DNA from 2 places in the Lysinibacillus sp. JNUCC 51 genome. Region 1 is predicted to be linked to the other one. Evidence: riboswitches for the same ligand, from Rfam matches in the RefSeq annotation. Region 1 holds a riboswitch; the other holds the start of a gene.

Region 1 (4,396 bases):
CAGGTACAATCAGCACTTGAACACTGTACAGGTGACCAAAAAATGGTCATTATTATGCGCTACTTTCAAGATTTATCGATTGCAGAAACAGCGCAAATACTAGATTGGACAGAGGCGAAGGTAAAAACCACTCAGCATCGTGCCATTAAATTTTTAAGGCAACAGCTACAACAGGTTAGAGAACAGGAGGCGAAACGGCAATGACACATAACCAATTCGATGATGATCAACTGGAACATGTATTGAATAATGCCCCTAAGCTTTCTGATCGCCGTTCAAAAGAAGAAATATTAAATCGATTATTGGCAGATGCTCGCTTGCAGGATAATGTCCATCTTCAAGAAGCAATACAACAACCAATAGATGATGAAATAATATTGCAAGAGCAACAACACAGTATTTCTAAGCAACAAGAAAGTATCGAGACAGCGACAACAAAGAAGAAAGTTCGTAAATGGCCGATCTTTATGAGTGTTGCAGCTATTTTTGCCTTAACAGTACTTACGGGCTCCATGTTTATAAATAATAATGATAATACAAAAATGGACCAGGCTAATGCTCCTGAGACCTCGCAATATTCAACATTGCAGGATAGTAGTGCAGCGAAAAGCTCTATCAACCGTGATAAGATTATGGAATCCAACATAGTAGCAGAACATTCACGGTTCATGTCTCTACGATCATCTGTTTATGAGGAAGATTTAACAGATGCAGTAGTGTTCCATATTGGTTTGGCAAATCGTGATAAGAAAAGCGTACCGATGACGTATATCGTTTCAAATGAACGAGTTGCTACTGATTTTCCGAAGAAAAAGCCTACAACATTACAAATGTATGAAAAGTATGCGCCACAGATTGATGAGAAAGCAAACGGTTTTACTAACTACCATCCATATAAAGGGAAATTGAAGGAGAAGGACGATAAACTAGTTCATGTATTGCCGAAGGAAAATGATTATGATGTTGCTTCAGCAGATATTAATGAATACTTAGGGACATTAAAGGATACATTCTCAGACTCAGTGTATAAAGCTGTTGAGTTTGAAAATCCTGATGGTACATCCTATAAATTTTCCAAGGATGAAGAGCTAAGTAATCCTATGGCATTAACAAGCTCAGATCATTTTAATTACTATTTATATAAAGATGAAAATGGAACTGAATATTTATCACCCGATTCTCGCAAAACTTTTTCCACAGTAACTGAAGCTCTTACCGATATGCGGAATAAAAATGATGATGTATACATTCCAGTTGTACCGGAAAATGTAACATACACAGTGAAAGAGGTAGCAGAAGGCGTTATTGTAACATTTGATGAGCCGCTTGATTTAACGACAATGGACGCGGTCCGTGCAACTCAATTAATTGAAGGTATGATGTTAACTGCTGCAAGCTTTGATCAACAAATACGTCTAGACAATGTTGTACAGGAGAGCTGGGAGGGATTTGATTTGAAAAATTTCTTACCAAAGCCTGTAGGAGCCAATAAACGGTATATGCCATAAATAGCATAACAACAAATAGTTGTACAGAACGTAAATAAATTTTTGAAGCATTCTCGCGCTATATATGCGAGAATGCTTTTATCATTTTATGACTCCAATAGCAAAGAAGCTAGGTGGACTAATAATCTATGAGGGATGCAGAAAATCTCTAGATTTTACAAGGTAATTAGCCGGTTAATTATAAAGCATACAAGATTAATCGGGATTTTTTAAGCAAAGCTATTTACTTTTCTCTAATAATTTATTATAGTAAGGCTATGAAATAAAAAAATATTGATTCATCTTCGGGGCAGGGTGTAAATCCCGACCGGCGGTAATAGAGTTGTAAATCGCTAATGTTTCCTTTAAGGCATATTAGCTCGAATGATTTACAAAAGGCTCTTCAGCCCGCGACCTGTGCAAATAATTTTTTGCATGGCTGACTTGGTGCAATTCCAAGGCCGACAGTTATAGTCTGGATGGGAGAAGATGGAGGTACGATCGTCATTCATTGTTATGAATTTAGCTATGAACGAGCGTTTTTTCGATGTGGCTTCACACAACGTCCGCTCTAAAATGGTTAATTAATGGCGTCTTTTAATCATGCCTATTCTCCCTTATGCTCTTTTGCATAAGGGTTTTTTCATGATAATTATTGATTAGGTCGTAACCTTTCTTCTTGCGAGATTGAATCAGCAAAGAGGAGAGAGTTTTCTATGAAGAAAAATGTTAAACTTCAATCGTATATTACGATTGGTATGCTGAGCAGTATTTCGTTTTTATTAATGCTTTTTAATTTCCCAATTCCACCATTTCCAGCGTTTTTGGAAGTAGACTTTAGTGATATGCCAGCATTACTAGCGGCGATCACAATGGGACCTGTAGCTGGTATTTTAGTAGAATTCTTTAAAAATGTGTTGGACTGGGTTTTCTCAGGCACGCCAACGGGAGTACCGGTAGGACATATCGCGAACTTTGTAACAGGTATTTTATTTATTCTACCAGTGGGCTTTGTGTTTAATCGCTCCAAAACAGTTAAAGGCCTTATTGGAGGTTTAGCTGCTGGAACAATCATAATGGCAGTTGGTATGAGCATTCTTAACTATGCGGTATTTTTACCTATGTACACTTACTTTTTAGGTATGGAGCCTGTTGTAGGCGATTCACTATATAAAATGATCGTAGCTGGTATTTTGCCATTTAACATTGTGAAAGGTATTTTAATTACTATCATCATGGCATTGCTATTTACAACAATGCGTAAATGGATTCATAATCAGCGTTCAATGTATTTAACAAAATAATTAGCATGAAACCTCGAGCTGTTAAACGCTCGAGGTTTTTTTAACTTCTTTCAGCAAGTGTTTTATGTAACGAAAGTGAAACGGCAGTTATAGAGGTCTCTCGCCTCTTTAGGTGAGATTAATAAGGTTTTAAGTCGCTTTTCAACGGGTGTCCAAACATCCGTACCTGTCACTGTGCTTTCGATACAAAAGACATCCGCTGAAATAGAGGAACTCAGTTTAAGAACGCCACGTCCTGTGGCAATGACTGAGTGACAAACATCATGCCGCTGCCGCTGCGTTTTCGCGCAAAAAACATCTGCCGGCCTAAGTGCAAAACCGATTCAGGACGCAATTGTGCCAAGGCATAATTGATTGTAGGATAGATATAATAATTGAGATGTGGATATTATTGCGAAAAAGTAACATCTAGTAAACTATAGTATTTTCATGTAGAATAAGGAAGAGTTTAGGTTGTTAGAGGAGTTGGAGTTTGAAGAGATGAGTGAAAAAAAGAGTCAGTGGTCTAGTAAACTAGGCTTTATTTTAGCATCGGCAGGAGCTGCAATAGGACTAGGGGCAATTTGGAAACTTCCTTATGTTACTGGACAAAGTGGTGGGGGAGCATTTTTCCTTATTTTTGTTCTATTTACATTGTTGATTGGTTTACCGATGTTATTATCAGAATATATTTTAGGTCGTGGTACACAGTCTGAGGCTGTGACTGCCTATAAAAAAATTGCACCGACGAAAACAGGGTGGGCCTGGGTTGGTCGTTTAGGTGTTCTTGGTTGTTTTTTATTATTAACTTTTTACAGTGTTGTAGGAGGTTGGATTTTTATATATAGTGGCCTGGGTGTAACTGGGGCTGTTATTGACCCTGCTAATGATCCTAGTGAACTATTTGGAAAGATTATAGGAACACCTTGGATTACATTACTAGGCTTAGGATTGTTTACACTGGTAAATGTACTAGTCATTTCACTTGGTGTGCAAAATGGCATAGAGAAGGCCAGTAAGTGGATGATGCCTTTATTATTCATTATGTTTATTGTGCTTGTTGTAAGGGCTTTAACATTAGATGGGGCAATGGAGGGGGTTAAATTCTTCTTGTGGCCTGACTTTTCCAATATAACTGGAAAGGCTATATTAGAAGCTTTAGGGCAGTCCTTCTTTGGTTTAGCGGTAGGATTTTCTTGTCTTGTGACGTACAGCTCCTATTTAAAGAAAGATGTGAGCTTACCTAATTCTGCAGGCTCCGTTGTTCTTCTAACTGTGCTTGTATCGTTTTTAGCTGGATTAGCAATTTTCCCTGTTGTATTTGCTTTTGATTTAGAGCCGGCGTCTGGACCTGGCTTACTATTTATGGTTCTGCCAACAGCTTTTAGTCAAATGCCGTTTGGTGAAATCTTCTTAGCGATGTTTTTATTATTATTTTTATTCGCAACGCTAACTTCTTCCTTCAGTTTATATGAGATTATCGTAGCGGCATTTATTGAAAAGGGACGTATGTCTCGTTTTGCATTGACGATGCTACTAGGTGTAGTAGTCATTATTGCGGCGATTCCTGCAGCACTTTCATCAAGTACATTAGCGGATGTATCAATCTTTGGAAAAACAATTTTT
Region 2 (4,396 bases), 250 kb from region 1:
GAACGTCATCACCATTCTTTAGATGTTGGGTATGTTCCAAAAGGAAGAGACGCTACAGTTTCTTATGGTGGCTTAGATTTTAGATTTCAAAATACAACTGACGTACCGTTTTTAATTAAAGCTAACTATAGTAAAAATTCTCTTACAATTGAGATAAGAACAGCAGAAAAATATGTAGCAATTTTGAAAAAGCCATAGTATTTTTTTATAGACACTTACAAGGTGTCTTTTTTTGTTGGGACAATAGAAAGATAATACTTGGTAGAGAAGTATCTCTGACTTTTTTTTCTTCTCGAAAAAGTAGTCGGAAATCACCCCCCGTTTTGCAGAAGATCGATACTGTATTTATCATTACACATATTCAATAACACCAAGAGGATCATAGCAATTTTTTAATCGCTATGATCCTCTTAGTTTATATGATATTTAAAATTTCTTGTGGAGTAGTAACTTTGTATTCGGGTTCCTCTTGTTGTATAACTTCAATAGCGTCATATCCCCAACTAACCCAAATAATAGGCACGCCCACTTTTTTGCAGGCTACAATATCTCTTTGCTCATCACCAATGTAAAACACATCTGAAGGTGTAATGCCTGAGTCCTTTAAAAATTTTTTTATCACTTTATCTTTTCCGAAAATACGAGTTGAAGAAAGAACATTTGACACACAATGAATGCTGTTCATTTTTAGAAATTCTAAAATGTTCTCCTGTGAATTGGAGGAAATAATAAGAATTTTATAGCCCTTTTTATCAATTTCCATAAGAACTTCTTTAATACCATCATAAAGATGAACATCGTTTAATGACTGGCGATACAAACGATAAAACTGTGGTAAAATCATGGGCAATTTATACATAGGGAAGTCGAATAATTTACTGCGCTCCGCTATAGATAATTTTTTCAATGATTCGATTTCCTTTAACTCTATTCCTTTAAATTTATATTTTTGCGCAATCGTATTCCAAGCTGATGCAAACACTGCTGTAGAATCTGCCAGTGTTCCATCAAAATCAAAGATAATATATTTCATGACAAACTTTCTCCTTTAATCATCTAGTTGTAAAGACGTTTTTTTCTTGAAAATGTTACTGGCTTTTTAACTTCTTTAGTAAGTGTTTTTTTGAAAGCGAAACGATAGGTACAAAAGTCTCTCACATCTATAGGTTGTGAGATGAATGCGGTTTCAAGTCACTTTTCAGTGGTGTCCAAACATCAGCTGAAATAGAAGGACTCAGTCTAAGAACGCCGCGTCATGTGGCAACGACTGGGTACTCAACATCATGCCTGCTGTTTCGCTATCGCACAGACAAACCCCTGTTGTTAGCATTATGCTTTCGTGCAAAAAACATCTGTTGGGCATAGCCTCCGGCGGATGTATCGGAAATCGAAAAGGATTGCTTTGTGCAAGTACAAAGCTGTTTCCGAACCCAATTATGCTGAGGTATTATTGTTAATAATGACATGATTATACAGAATATGAAACAACGTATTAAAATAACCCCAGTTGAATAAATTTTTTAGGTGCGTAAGGCATTTTCTTTGGTAAATATTGTACCGAAAAATACGTCGATTTCAATAATGTAAACTTCTATAAAATTTTATGTAGTTGAATGGACAAAAAAGTAAGAAGCTATTATTTCATTTACTAAGTCAGTATCATTGCAATTAGTGAATAAGAGAATCCGTGTGAACGCAGTTGCATCAGGACAGATTTAGGCGCCATTAACTCTAGTTATCCAGCGAAATATATACACATTTGGCTTAGCGAGCGGGGCAGTATTCACCCCATTGGTTTTTTTCTGGCTAAGGTGGTGGCTGTTTTATGTAGCGAATGTGAAATTAATTAGAGTGAAAATTTTATAAACAATTATCTGGATAATATTATAAAATAGTGTTATCGTAAGAAATAGCTAAATAAAAATATCCTTCAGGGTGGGGTGAAATTCCCAATCGGCGGTGATGAAGTTAATTCAAAGTCCGTGAGCGAAAGCTGATTTGGTGCAAATCCAAAACCGACAGTTATAGTCTGGATGGGAGAAGGGTTAAAGTGTGTGCTTTTTAAATTCATTTGAGTTTATAAGGTTTATTTGAGTACGCTTTTTTTGTAAACTACTTCCCATCGCTTAGCTGGGAAGTTTTTTTATTTTCTCTCAGTAGGTGTTTGACACACTCTGAAGACAATGCCTCCGGACGTATTTACGCCAAGGTGAATTTGATTTATTTAGCTAACTAATTGAATAGCAGTAGTTCTTCGGGGTAGGGTGAAATTCCCAATCGGCGGTGATGAAGTAATTCAAAGTCCGTGAGCGAAAGCTGATTTGGTGCAAATCCAAAACCGACAGTGACAGTCTGGATGGGAGAAGAACGATGAGATGACAACCTATGGAAAAATTTTGTATCCACGAGGTTTATTTGTTGACGTCTTATTTATATGAACTCCCAAACCCCTTTAATCTAAGGGGTTTTTTGTTTGTACGGAAAATAAATTTTTGATTTCAAGGAGGAGGAACAGACAGGAATAACTCCAAAAGTGACTAAACAAATGAATGAAAAAAGTAGGTGAAAAAATGTTCACAGGAATTGTTGAGGATATTGGTACAGTTAAAACCTTGCAAAGCGATAAACAAAGTATGGAAATAACCGTTGTTTCAAAGAAAATGATAGAGGATGTAAAGCTCGGAGACAGTATAGCGGTCAACGGTGTTTGTTTAACAGTGACACATTTTAATGAACTGGAGCTAACGATGGATGTAATGCCCGAAACAGTGAGAGCAACAAATTTACAGCAGCTTGCAGTTGGAGATCCGGTAAATTTAGAGCGTGCTATGTCAGCTAATGGACGCTTCGGTGGTCATTTTGTATCTGGACATGTGGACGGAGTAGGGAAAATATTGCGCAAGCGACCATTAGCAAACGCAGTCTATATTGATATTGAATTATCAAAGGAATTGACGAGCTACTGTATTCCAAAGGGCTCCATCACAATTGACGGAACGAGCTTAACACTTTTTCATGTCGAGGAAAACGGTGTCACAGTATCACTGATACCCCATACTTACAAAGAAACAATTTTAGGTATGAAGAAAATTGGTGCTCTCGTTAATGTAGAAACCGATTTAGTTGGAAAATACATTTTGCATCAACTTAAGTCTAGACAGGAATCGCCGACCATTACAAGAGACTTTTTAGCACAAAATGGATTTTAATCAACATATAACAGGAGGTGGCGATATTGCTACATTCAATTGAAGAAGCAATAGAGGATTTAAAACAAGGAAAGATAATTGTTGTAGTAGATGATGAGGATCGAGAAAACGAAGGGGACTTATTAGCGCTTGCGGAATTTATCACCCCTGAAACAATTAACTTTATGGCGACCTATGGAAGAGGGCTGATTTGTACTCCGATTTCACAGCAGTTTGCTCAAAAGTTAGCATTAAAGCCTATGGTTAGTGTTAATACAGATAATCATCAAACGGCATTTACCGTTAGTATAGATCATGTAGACACAACAACTGGAATTAGCGCCTTTGAACGGGCAATGACTATACAAAAAATGTTGGAGCCACAGGCAAAAGCTGCAGATTTTCGTAGACCAGGCCATGTATTCCCGTTAATAGCAAAGGAAAATGGTGTATTAGAGCGTAGGGGGCATACTGAAGCGACAATTGATTTGGCTAAGCTTTGTAATAGTATTCCTGCGGGCGTTATTTGTGAAATTATGGGAGACGATGGAGAAATGCTACGCTTTAATGATCTCGTCAAATATGCAGCACAACATTATTTAAAAATGATTTCAATTGAAGCATTGGCAACATATCGTCGTCAACAAAAAGTAGAAGAAAATAGAATGACAATATAAAGGATTATCGACAAAAGTTTGGAATGACATTTGTTAAAACGTACTCTATGTATTAAGTTGACTGGAGTGGAAACTGGGCGATTAATTATGATATTAGACAAAATAAAAGAGGAGAGATTAAAAATGGGAAAAAAATTTGAAGCACAATTAATTGGTACGGATTTAAAAATAGCAGTAGTAGTAGGTCGTTTCAACGAATTTATTACAAGTAAATTATTAGACGGTGCATTAGATGGTTTAAAGCGTCACGGTGTGGATGAGAACTCTATCGATGTAGCATGGGTTCCAGGAGCATTCGAAGTTCCATTCATCGCAAAACAGTTAGCTAAAACAAAGAAATATGATGCAATTATTGGATTAGGTACGGTAATCCGTGGCTCTACAACACATTATGATTATGTATGTAATGAATCAGCAAAAGGGATTGCAAATGTGTCATTAACTACAAATGTACCTGTTATTTTTGGTATTGTAACTACAGAAAATATTGAACAAGCAATTGAGCGCGCTGGGACTAAATCAGGAAATAAA

What was found. A riboswitch is a leader RNA that binds a small molecule or an ion and turns the genes downstream of it on or off. The one in region 1 is predicted to bind FMN.
Region 2: linked by a shared signal. The riboswitch ahead of ribE (riboflavin synthase) and the one ahead of JNUCC51_RS05355 (ECF transporter S component) in region 1 are both predicted to bind FMN.

The regions. Positions count from the first base shown of each region.
Region 1 covers NZ_CP065545.1:1,034,138-1,038,533, reverse strand. Annotated here, with positions in the region: gene sigX (RNA polymerase sigma factor SigX) at 1-204, shown strand, start outside; gene JNUCC51_RS05360 (RNA polymerase subunit sigma) at 201-1,508, shown strand; FMN riboswitch at 1,785-1,982, shown strand; gene JNUCC51_RS05355 (ECF transporter S component) at 2,204-2,791, shown strand; gene JNUCC51_RS05350 (sodium-dependent transporter) at 3,272-4,396, shown strand, end outside.
Region 2 covers NZ_CP065545.1:787,433-791,828, reverse strand. Annotated here, with positions in the region: gene JNUCC51_RS04165 (VanW family protein) at 1-198, shown strand, start outside; gene JNUCC51_RS04160 (HAD hydrolase-like protein) at 416-1,033, opposite strand; FMN riboswitch at 1,923-2,049, shown strand; FMN riboswitch at 2,247-2,372, shown strand; gene ribE (riboflavin synthase) at 2,571-3,209, shown strand; partial or broken gene ribB (3,4-dihydroxy-2-butanone-4-phosphate synthase) at 3,236-3,838, shown strand; gene ribH (6,7-dimethyl-8-ribityllumazine synthase) at 3,989-4,396, shown strand, end outside.